Regions from separate parts of the Promicromonospora sp. Populi genome, predicted to be linked through region 1. Evidence: riboswitches for the same ligand, from Rfam matches in the RefSeq annotation. Region 1 holds a riboswitch; the other holds the start of a gene.
The links. A riboswitch is a leader RNA that binds a small molecule or an ion and turns the genes downstream of it on or off. The one in region 1 is predicted to bind thiamine pyrophosphate.
Positions count from the first base shown of each region.

Region 2: linked by a shared signal. The riboswitch ahead of thiO (glycine oxidase ThiO) and the one ahead of AB1046_RS15905 (MTH1187 family thiamine-binding protein) in region 1 are both predicted to bind thiamine pyrophosphate.

Region 1 is NZ_CP163528.1:3,498,240-3,503,839, reverse strand. It holds gene AB1046_RS15915 (immune inhibitor A domain-containing protein) at 1-1,686, shown strand, start outside; gene AB1046_RS15910 (Gfo/Idh/MocA family protein) at 1,809-2,792, shown strand; TPP riboswitch at 2,907-3,028, shown strand; gene AB1046_RS15905 (MTH1187 family thiamine-binding protein) at 3,119-3,412, shown strand; gene AB1046_RS15900 (ABC transporter permease) at 3,409-4,200, shown strand; gene AB1046_RS15895 (ABC transporter substrate-binding protein) at 4,197-5,291, shown strand; gene AB1046_RS15890 (ABC transporter ATP-binding protein) at 5,288-5,600, shown strand, end outside.
Region 2 is NZ_CP163528.1:5,173,191-5,178,790, forward strand. It holds gene AB1046_RS23485 (S8 family serine peptidase) at 1-1,674, shown strand, start outside; gene thiE (thiamine phosphate synthase) at 1,699-2,349, opposite strand; TPP riboswitch at 2,398-2,501, shown strand; gene thiO (glycine oxidase ThiO) at 2,494-3,681, shown strand; gene thiS (sulfur carrier protein ThiS) at 3,678-3,908, shown strand; gene AB1046_RS23505 (thiazole synthase) at 3,911-4,759, shown strand; gene AB1046_RS23510 (ThiF family adenylyltransferase) at 4,816-5,600, shown strand, end outside.

The sequences.
Region 1 (5,600 bases):
CAGGACAGCGCCGACGCCTGGTACGAGCAGCAGGTTGCCGCGGGCAAGACCGCCGCGGAGATCGACGCCTACCTGCAGTCGTTCGACGTCTGGGACCGCTACGACGCGGACGGTGACGGCATCACCGCCGAGGCCGACGGCTACATCGACCACTTCCAGGCGATCCACGCCGGCGAGGGCGAGGAGGCCGGCGCACCTGAGTCGGCCATCTGGTCGCACCGCTGGTCGGTCAACCAGGGCGGTCTGGGCACGGACGGCCCGGCTGCGTTCGCCAAGCTCGGCGGCATCAAGGTCGGCGACTCCGACATCTGGATCCGCGACTACACCACGGAGCCGGAGAACGGTGGACTCGGGGTGTTCGCGCACGAGTTCGGCCACGACCTCGGCCTGCCGGACTACTACGACACCGCCGGCGGCGAGAACGGCACCGGATTCTGGAACCTCATGAGCTCCGGCTCCTGGCTGGGCCACGGTGACGGCACCATCGGCACGAGCCCGGACCACATGGGTGCGACCGAGAAGCTGTTCCTGGGCTGGCTCGACTACGAGACCGTGGAGGCCGGTGCCCGGGAGCGCGTGAATCTTGGCCCGTCGTACCACGCCACCACGCGTGCGCAGGCGGCGGTCGTGAACCTGCCCGACGGCGTCGAGCAGGTAGACGTGGAGGTTGCGCCGTTCGACGGCCAGTTCGTGTACTCCAGCACGGGCAACAACCTGAACAACACGCTCGCCTCGCCGGCGTTCACCGTGCCCGCGGACGCAACCCTGACCGCACAGGTGCAGTACGCGATCGAGGAGGGCTACGACTACGCGTTCGCCGAGATCTCCACGGACGGCGGTTCCACCTGGACCGCCCTGCCGAACAACCTCTCCACGGACGACGACCCGAACGGCACCAACCCGGGCGGCGGCATCACCGGCACCTCGGCGGGCGCCTGGGTCGAGCTGTCGGCCGACCTCTCGGCGTACGCCGGTGACACGGCGTCGGTCCGGTTCCGCTACTCGAGCGACGGCGGCGCGAACGAGAAGGGTCTGCTGGTTGACGACGTCGCCGTGGGCGACGCCCTGAGCGAGGACTTCGAGGACTTCGCCGACTGGACCACCGACGGCTTCCTGACGGTCGGCGCAGACGGCACCTACGAGGTCAACTACACGCACTACTACGTGGCCGAGAACCGCGTGTACGGCGGGTACGACCAGACGCTCAAGACCGGGCCGTACAACTTCGGCTGGTCCTTCACCTCGCCCGATCAGGTCGAGCACTACGCCTACCAGGACGGCCTGCTGATCTGGTACGTGAACAGCCTCTACGGCGACAACAACACGTCGCAGCACGAAGGTGGCGGCGAGGCCCTGCCGGTCGACGCGCGTCCCCAGATTCTGACGTGGTCGGACGGCACCCTCGCCCGCAACCGGATCCAGTCCTTCGACGCCACGTTCGGGCTGCAGAAGACGGACACGCTGTCGCTGCACCGCCAGGTGTCCGCGACCTCCCTGACCACCCTGGTCCTGGGTAAGCAGCGGCAGGTGTCGACGTTCGACGACACCAACCCGGAGGCGTACTGGAACCCGGACAACCCGCGACACTCCGTGAAGGTCGGCGGCACCGGCACCACCATCAAGGTGGTGTCGCAGGACACCCGCAACGGGCACATGACCATCCAGGTCAACGGACCCGTCAGCTGACCTGGTCAGCTGACATCCGAAGTACGTAGGTCTGCTGGGGGCATGGACTCAAGGTCCATGCCCCCAGCAGTGTCTGACCCCCTGGTTCAACCCTGGCGAGATGCAGCACTACGCTCGAAGGCATGACGACACACCTGCGCTGGGGCATCCTCGCGGCCGGCGGCATCGCCGCAGCCTTCGTTTCGGACCTCAACGACAACGGCTTCACCGTGCAGGCGGTGGGGTCCCGGTCCCTGGAGAAGGCACGGGAGTTCGCCGACCGCCTCGGCATCCCGACGGCGCACGGCTCCTACGAGAACCTCGTGAACGACCCCGAGGTCGACATCGTCTACATCGCCACGCCGCACCCGATGCACGCCGAGGCTGCGAAGCTCGCGCTGGAGGCTGGCAAGCACGTGCTGATCGAGAAGCCCTTCACGCTGAACGCCGCCGAGGCGCGCGAGGTCATGGACCTCGCCGAGGCCCGAGGGCTCGTCGCGCTCGAAGCGATGTGGACCCGGTTCCTGCCGCACATGGCGCGCGTCCGGGAGATCATCGCGTCCGGTGCGATCGGCGAGGTGCGGACCCTGATGGTGGACCACACGCAGGACCTGCCCGACGACCCGGAGCACCGCATCAATAACTTGGCCCTGGGCGGCGGCTCGTTGCTCGACCTGGGCATCTACCCGGTCTCGTTCGCCTGGGACCTGTTCGGCGAGCCGCTCACGATCCAGTCGCACGCGACCTTCAAGGAGACCGGCGCGGACGCCACCATCGCCACGATCTTCGGGTACGACGGCGCACGGGTCGCCACGACGATCTCGGCGTCGGACACCAAGGGACCCAACCGCGCGACGATCCTCGGAACCGAGGGCCGCATCGAGATCGACGCCGTCTGGTACAGCCCGACGCTCGTGCACGTGTACAACTCCGAAGGCGCTGAGATCGAGACCTTCGACGGCGCTGTACCGAGCCGGGGCATGCAGTTCCAGGCCGCCGAGGCGGAGCGCCTGGTCGCGGCGGGCGAGCTGGACAGCCCCCTGCTCCCGCGCGCGGAGACGATAGCGATCATGACGACGCTGGACACCATCCGCACCCAGATAGACCTCAAGTACCCGGGTGAATGACCCCCACCCTTTCGAGCCCTAAGTTTCTCCGCTCTGAGACGCCTCAAGGCGAAGAAACCTAGGGCTCGAAGGTGAGCAGGCTTCCGAACCTGCCGTGCGAAGAGGTACCGTACCTCCGCCAACGCGGGGAGCTCGGGTAGCCGGGCTGAGAGGATGGCCTGGGCCTTGTGCCGACGCCGTCGACCCGATCACTTGAACTGGGTAATGCCAGCGGAAGGACGTGCCTGACGGCACGGGCGTTCGGTCGAGGCCGTCCCCGGCGGGGACGTGGTCGCGCGCCCCCCCGTCGGAACCGGCGACCTCTGGCCTGCCCGTGGAGGTCGCACATGCTCGCCGAGATCCAGGTCTCTCCCCGTCCCAGCGGTACACCCGACGCGAAGTACGCGTACGTGGACGCCGCAATCGCCGTCATCCAGGCCTCCGGCCTCACCTACGAGGTGGGCGCCATGGGGACGTTCGTCCAGGGCAGCCCCGACGAGGTGTGGGCGCTGCTGCGCGCCGTCCACGAGGCGACGCTCGGCGCGGGCGCGGACGGCGTCCAGTCCAACATCAAGGTCAGCGAGGCCGCCGCCGACGCCGGTCCCACCATCGCGGACCTCATCACCAAGTTCCGGGCGTGAGCCAGGGCGCCCAGGGCGCTCGGGGCCTTCGGTGGCGGCGGGCCGGGCGCGTAGTCCCCCCGCTCGTCACCGTCGTCGTGCTGCTCACGGTCTGGGAGGGGTGGGTGCGCCTCGCGGACGTGCCCGAGTTCGTGCTGCCCGCGCCGTCGCAGGTGGCGCGCACCGCCGTCGAGGTGGCGCCCCTGCTCGGCCCGCACGTGGTCACGACGCTCACCGAAGCCGTGGCCGGGCTCGCCCTCGGCACGGTGGCGGGCCTGGTGCTGAGCATCCTGGTCACGGCCTCGCGAGTGACCGGCGACGCCGTCTACCCCCTGGTTGTGCTCACGCAGACGGTGCCGGTGGTGGTGCTCGCGCCGCTGATGATCCTGTGGGCGGGCTTCGGCCTGCTGCCCAAGGTGGTCCTCGTGGCGCTCACCGTCTTCTTTCCCGTGCTCGTCTCGGCGGTGGGCGCCATGCGCGCCGTCGACGCCGAGCACTCCGACATGGTCGCCGGCCTGGGCGGCACACGCCTGGACCAGTTCCTGCTGGTCCGGCTGCCGGCGTCGATCCCGGGCGCGCTCGCGGGGCTGCGGGTCGCCGCGACCTACGCCGTGGGCGCGGCAGTGGTGGCTGAGTACCTCGCCGGGCAGTCCGGGCTCGGTGTGTTCGTCCAGCGGTCCCGCAAGGCGTACGCCGTGGACCAGATCTTTGTGGGCGTCGTCCTGATCGCCCTCCTGTCCGGCCTGTTCTTCGCCCTCGTCGCAGCGCTCACGCGTGTCGCGACGCCGTGGCAGAGAGGAAAATCATGAAGCACTCCCAGTCCCTCGGTGCACGGGACTTCCGTACGCGGTCCCTCCTTGTGCGCACGACGGCGCTCGCTGCGGTTGTGCCAGTGGCCCTCACCGGGTGCGGCACCGGCTCGGGAGGCCAGGGCGGTGATGCGGCGTCCGACGCCGGTCTGCGCGAGGTCACCGTCGTGCTCGACTGGACGCCCAACACCAACCACTCCGGCCTCTACCTCGCCCAGGCCGAGGGCTGGTTCGCGGACGAGGGCTTCGACGTCAATATCGTCGAGCCCGGCGAGACGTCCGGGCTGCAGCTCGTCGCGGCCGGGCAGGCCGACTTTGCGTACTCCGTCGCGGAGGGCCTGGTCCCGGCGCGGGCCGCTGGGGCCGACGTCGTCTCCGTGGCCACCGTGATCGAGCACAACACGTCGTCCTTGATCAGCCTGTCCGACGACGGCATCACCCGCCCCCGTGACCTCGAGGGCAAGCGGTACGGCTCCTACGAGTCCGACCTCGAGAAGGCCCTGATCAGCAAGCTTGTCGAGTGCGACGGCGGCGACCCCGCGCAGGTCGAGTTCACGCCGCTGGTCAGCGACGACTTCCGCATCGGCTTGACCGAGGACCAGTTCGACACCGCCTGGGTGTTCGACGCCTGGGACACGATCCGGCTGGGCGAGGTCGACGGGCTCGACGTCGACACGATCGCATTCCGCGACCACTTCGACTGCGTGCCCGACTGGTACACGCCGCTCGTGGCGACGTCCCGGGCGCTGCTGGACGAGGACCCGGACGTCGCGCGCGGGTTCCTGGCCGCGCTGTCGCGCGGGTACGAGGAGGCCGCAGCCGATCCCGACCGGGCGGCGGAGGTGCTGCTGGAGGCCGCGCCAGAGCTCGACCCGGAGCTGGTCTCGGCGAGCGCGGAGTGGCTGGGGCCGCAGTATGCGTCGGGTGACTGGGGTACGCAGCGGGCCGAGGTCTGGGACGGGTTCGTCGCTTTCCTCGAGGAGGAGGGCCTGACCGAGCCCGGCTTCGACACGGACGCCGCGTGGACCGACCAGTACCTTCCAGGCGCGGACGCGCAGGACTCTGCCGAGCCAGGCGAGAGCCAGCCGTGAGTGTGCTTGAGGCGCGGGGGCTCGGCGTCCGGTTCGGCGACGTCGCGGCGCTGGACGGGGTTGATCTCACGGTTGAGGACGGCGAGTTTGTCGCCGTCGTCGGACCGTCGGGGTGCGGCAAGTCGACGCTGCTGCGCGCGCTCGGCGGCCTGCTGCCGCCGGGCGCGGCGGTCTCTGGTTCGCTCGCGCTGCCTACGCTGCCCGACGACGGGGCCGCACCCGGGGGCGCCGCGACGTCCCGTGGCGGAGCCGAGCGAGGTGCCGGCGGCAGACCCGCCACCGCCTGGATGCCGCAGCGGGACGGCCTGC
Region 2 (5,600 bases), 1.7 Mb from region 1:
GGGCTCCCGGGCGCGGGCGGTCAGTCCGACGTGCGGGTCCGGTTCCACTACGGCGACGCCGCGTGGTCCTTCTGGTGGCAGGTCGACAACGTGTCGATCGGGGAGTGCACCCCGGTCGACGGCGGCCTCGTTGCCGGGTTCGTCCGGGACCTCAACACCGGTGACGGCGTGAACGGCGCCACGGTGTCGGCCGGCGAGGAGCAGAGCACCAAGTCCTTGGACCCGGAGAACCCGGGCGTGGGCGCCGGGTACTACTCGCTGTTCTCGGCGCAGGTCGGTGCGCAGCAGATCGGTTATGCGGCCAAGGACTACAAGGCCAAGCAGGCAAAGGTGAAGGTCGTCGCCGACGCCGTCGTCCGAAAGGACGTGAAGCTCGCTGCCCCGCTCCTGACCGTCACTCCGAGCGAGATCAAGCGCACGGTGAAGCTGGGCGGCAGCAAGTCCGGCAGCTTCACCGTGAAGAACGAGGGCACCGCGCCCGCGAACGTCGAGGTGGCTCCGACGTCGTCCGACTTCGAGATCCTCGGGACCTCGGGCGGCAGCAGCGTCATCAAGGGCGCCACGGGCGAGGTGACCGAGGTGAGCACGGCCCCGTCCTCGGGCAAGCTGGGCAGGGCGAGCTCCGCCGCGCAGGCCGACGACGGCTTCGGCCGGAACGGCAAGAAGCCAGGGAAGACGGTGACGCCGTCGGCGCCGCCGTCGCTCCTGGCGGACGGGACCACCATCACCCACTCGTCGTCGCAGGACGTCGTTGCGGTCAACTCGGCGGCCTGCCTGGCCGGCGAGACGAAGGTGCTGCGGACGTTCACGCTGGAGGACTTCGACATCCAGGGTGAGTTCGCCGTGACCAACGTGTCCTTCGGGGTGGAGATCGCCGGGGCGGACACGCCTGTGACGGTCAACCTGTACGAGCTCGACGGGGACTTCCTGTACGAGAACATGACGCTGCTCGGCTCGTCCGAAGCGACCCTGGAGGAGCAGGAGCTCACGATGGTCGACGTGCCGGTCACCGGCACCGCGACCGGCACGCTCGTGGTCGAGGTCGTCAGCCCCGCCGGGTTCTTCATCGGCTCCAACGCCGAGCCGGAGACCGCGCCGTCGTACATCGCCTCGTCGGAGTGCAACACGCCCGAGCCGACTCCCGTCGCGGAGCTCGGCTTCCCGGACATGCACGTGGTGATGAACGTGACCGGTGAGTCCACGGTCGACGTGCCGTGGCTCGACGTCCAGCCGCCGTCCTTCACGCTCGCTCCCGGAGCGTCCGCGAAGGTGTTCGTCGACATGGACAGCAGCCGGGTCGACCAGCCGGGCACGTACACCGCGGGAGTGGTGGCCAACGGCAGCACGCCGTACGCCGAGCCCCGCGTGGACGTGTCGCTGACGGTGACGCCGCCCGCCAACTGGGGCAAGATCGCCGGCACCGTCACTGGGGCCACCTGCGAGGACGAGACCGTGCCGCTGGAGGGCGCGTTCGTGGTCATCGACGGGTCCGAGTACGACGTCACGCTCGTGACCGGGCCGGACGGCGGCTATGCCCGCTGGATGGGGATCTCCAACAACCGGCTGACGCTGCTCAGCTCGGCGACGGGGTACCCGCCGGAGTCGAAGCAGGCACGCATCATCAAGGGTCAGACGGTGGTGCACAACTTCGAGCTGAACGAGTTCTGCGGGTAGTACCGCCCGCGAGGGCCGGCTAGCTCAGGCCCCCGCACTCCCGACGACCCGCCGTCGCAGCTCAACAGCTGCGGCGCGCGGGTCGTCGGCCTGTGTGATGGCCCGTACGACGACGATGCGCCGCGCCCCGGCGTCGAGCACCCGGTCGAGGCGATCGGTGTCGATCCCGCCGATCGCGAACCACGGCGTGACCGGCCGGCGGGCGGCGACGTCGCGCAAGAGGTCCAGGCCGACGGCGGGGCGGCCGGGCTTGGTGGGGGTGCTCCACAGCGGGCCCACGCAGAAGTAGTCGACACGCGGGTCGGCATCCGCGGCCAAGGCCTCGTCCAGGGCGTGCGTGGACCGGCCCAGCACGGGGCCGTCGCCCAGCAGCTGCCGCACCGCGCCCGGCGGCAGGTCGTCCTGGCCCATGTGCACCACGGGCGCCCCGGTCAGCTGTGCGATGTCGGCCCGGTCGTTGACCGCCCGCAGCGCACCGTGCTCGGCGGCCACCCGCTCCACGACGGCCTGCAGCGCGACCTCGCGGGCGGCGTCCAGGGTCTTGTCCCGCAGCTGGACCACGTCGACGCCGCCGTCGAGCGCCGCGTGCAGGAACGGCTCGAGGTCGCCCGTGGCCTCGCGGGCGTCGGTGCAGAGGTAGAGGCGGGCGTCGGCCAGCCGGGTCCGTGGATCCACGCGCGTGAGTCTAGGCACGCGAACGGGTGCCGGATGAGGGTTATGGTTGCCACCGTGCACGGGAGCCCCGCACGGGGCTGAGAGGGCGCAGGGCGCCGACCGTCGAACCTGATCTGGGTAATGCCAGCGAAGGGAGCTTCAGCCTTGACCAGCCATGCCTGCGACGTGCTCGTAGTCGGCGGGGGAATCATCGGCCTGACGGCGGCCTGGCGCGCGCTCGCGGCCGGCGCCACCGTCACCGTGCTGGACCCCGCGCCCGGCGACGGCGCCACACGCGCCGCGGCGGGCATGCTCGCCCCAGTCATGGAGGCGGGCTTCGGGCAGAGCGGCCTGACCCGGCTCGGGACCGAGTCGCTCGCGCTGTGGCCGCGGTTCGCCCGGTCGCTCGAACAGGCGGCGGGCCTGCCGCCCGGCGCGATCGGCCTCGACCGCACGGGCACGCTTGCCCTCGCCTACGACGGCGACGACCTGGCCGAGCTGCGCCGGATGCTCGCCCTGCACCGGGAGTGGGGCCTGGGCTCGGTGGAGATCTCGCCCGACGACGCTCGCTTACGCGAGCCCGCCGTCGGCCCGCGCGTGGCGGGCGCCGCCTGGGTGCCCGGGGACCATCAGGCCGACCCGCGGGCAGTCCACGCCGCGTTGTCCGCGGTGGTCGACGCCGCACCCGCCGCGCGGCTGGTGCGCCGGGCCGCAACCGCGCTGACCTGGGTGGACGGCGCCGTCGTCGGAGTTTCGGACGACGCGGGGGAGCGGCACGCGGCCGGGACCGTCGTCCTGGCCGCCGGGTTCAGCAGCGGCGAGCTGTTCCCTGGTGCGCCCACCCGGGCGGTGCCCGGCACAACCCTGCGTCTGGACGTCGGCCCAGAGCTGACCTCCGGGCTTGTGGTGCGCGGCACCGTGCAGGGCCGCCCCGTCTACGTGGTGCCGAGGCGGCAACGGGCCGACGGGCGGCGCGAGGTAGTGGTGGGCGCGACCTCCGACGAGCGCGACGACGACCGCCTGACCCGGTACGCCGACGTCTTCACGCTGCTGCGCGACGCCCGCGCCCTGCTGCCCGCCCTCGACGACGCGGTATTCGTCGAGGCCACCACCCGGTCCCGGCCCGGCACCCCCGACAACGCGCCGCTGCTCGGCTGGGCTGCCGACGGCCTGCTGCTGGCCACCGGCCACCACCGCAACGGTGTGCTGCTCGCCCCGCTGACCGCCGCCGTCGTCGACCACCTGCTCGGTGGGGCGCCGGGCGCGGCCGTGCCAGGCGCGGCCCTCGAAGCCGCCGTCCTGCTTGCTGACCCGCACCGATTCGCCCGCACCACCCAGGGAGTCGCCAGATGACAACCGCCGAAACCACGCTCGTCAACGGCGAGCCCCACCCGCTGGACGGCCCGCTCCCCGTCACCGACCTGGTCGCCCGGCTCCTGCCCGGCCTGGTGGTCGACGGCGCCCCGCGGGGTGTCGCCGTCGCCATCAACGACGCGGTGCTGCCCCGCAGCGCCTGGGCAAGCACGACCGTGCGGCCCGGCGACCGCGTCGAGGTAGTCACCGCGGTACAGGGAGGCTGAGCATGACCATCGAACAGCACACCGCCGCCATCGAGGCCCCGCTGACGATCGCCGGCACGCCGCTGCGCTCGCGGCTGATCATGGGCACCGGCGGAGCGGCCAGCCTGCTCGCGCTGGAGGACGCGCTCGTCGCGTCGGGCACGGAGCTGACCACCGTCGCGATGCGGCGTGTGTCGAGGCCACGGCCCTCTGCGGACCCGGACCGGGCCGGCGACCCGTCGGTGTGGGGGCTGCTCGCGCGCCTCGGAATCCGGGCGCTGCCCAATACCGCCGGCTGCTTCGCCGTGCGCGAGGCGGTGCTCACCGCGCAGCTCGCCCGCGAGGCCTGCGAGACGAGCTGGGTCAAGCTCGAGGTCATCGCCGACGACGTCACGCTGCTGCCCGACCCGATCGCCCTGGTCGAGGCCGCGAAGATCCTGGTCGACGACGGTTTCACCGTGCTGCCCTACACGAACGACGACCCGATCACTGCCCGACGGCTGCAGGACGTCGGCTGCGCGGCCGTCATGCCGCTGGGCTCGCCGATCGGCTCCGGGCTCGGCATCAACAACCCGCGCAACATCGAGGCGATCGCCGCCGCGGCGTCGGTGCCGGTGATCCTCGACGCGGGCATCGGCACCGCGTCCGACGCGGCGCTGGCGATGGAGCTCGGCTGCGACGGCGTGCTGCTCGCCACTGCCGTGACGCGCGCCGCGGACCCCGTGCGCATGGCCCGCGCCATGCGGCTCGCGGTCGAGGCGGGGTACGACGCCGCGCACGCCGGGCGGGCACCCAGGCGCGAGCGCGCGCTGGCGTCGTCGCCCCTGGACGGGCGGGCAGGCGTCGGTAACAACCTGGACCTGGCGCTGTGACCGCCGGAGTGATCGCCGGTGTGGCTGCCGGTGTGGCTGCCGGTGTGGCCGCTGGTGTGGCAGCCAGGACGCCGCTGGTCGAGCCGGGGCGGGAGCTCGCGCGGGACGAGCTGGCCCGCTATGCGCGGCACCTCGTGCTGCCCGGCATCGGGCTCGACGGGCAGCGCCGGCTCGCGGCCGCGCGAGTGCTCGTCGTCGGCGCGGGCGGGCTGGGCAGCCCGGCCCTGCTCTACCTCGCCGCCGCGGGCGTCGGCACCCTGGGCATCGTGGACGACGACGTCGTCGAAGCCGCCAACCTGCAGCGTCAGGTCATCCACGGCGTCTCCGACCTGGGCGCGCCGAAGACGGCGTCGGCCCGGGCAACGATCGCCGAGGTCAACCCGCACGTCGAGGTGGTCGAGCACACCGAGCGGCTGACGGCGACCAACGCGCTCGACGTGCTGAGCGGCTACGACCTGGTGCTCGACGGGACGGATGCGTTCGCCACCCGCTACCTGGTGTCGGACGCCGCCGAGGTGCTGGGCATCCCGTGCGTCTGGGGTGGGATCTACCGGTTCACGGGCCAGGTCGCGACGTTCTGGGGAGCGCCGTCCGACGGCGTCGAGGGCGTCACCTACCGCGACGTCTTCCCGGTGCCGCCACCGCCGGGGGCGGCACCGGACTGCGCCACGGGCGGTGTGTTCGGCGCGCTGTGCGGCACCATCGGCTCGGTCATGGCTACCGAGGCGGTCAAGCTGATCACCGGCGTCGGGGACACGCTGCTCGGGCGGCTGGCCGTGTATGACGCGCTCGCGCTGACCTGGCGGCAGCTCCGGGTTCGCCGCGACCCGGAGCGGGAGCC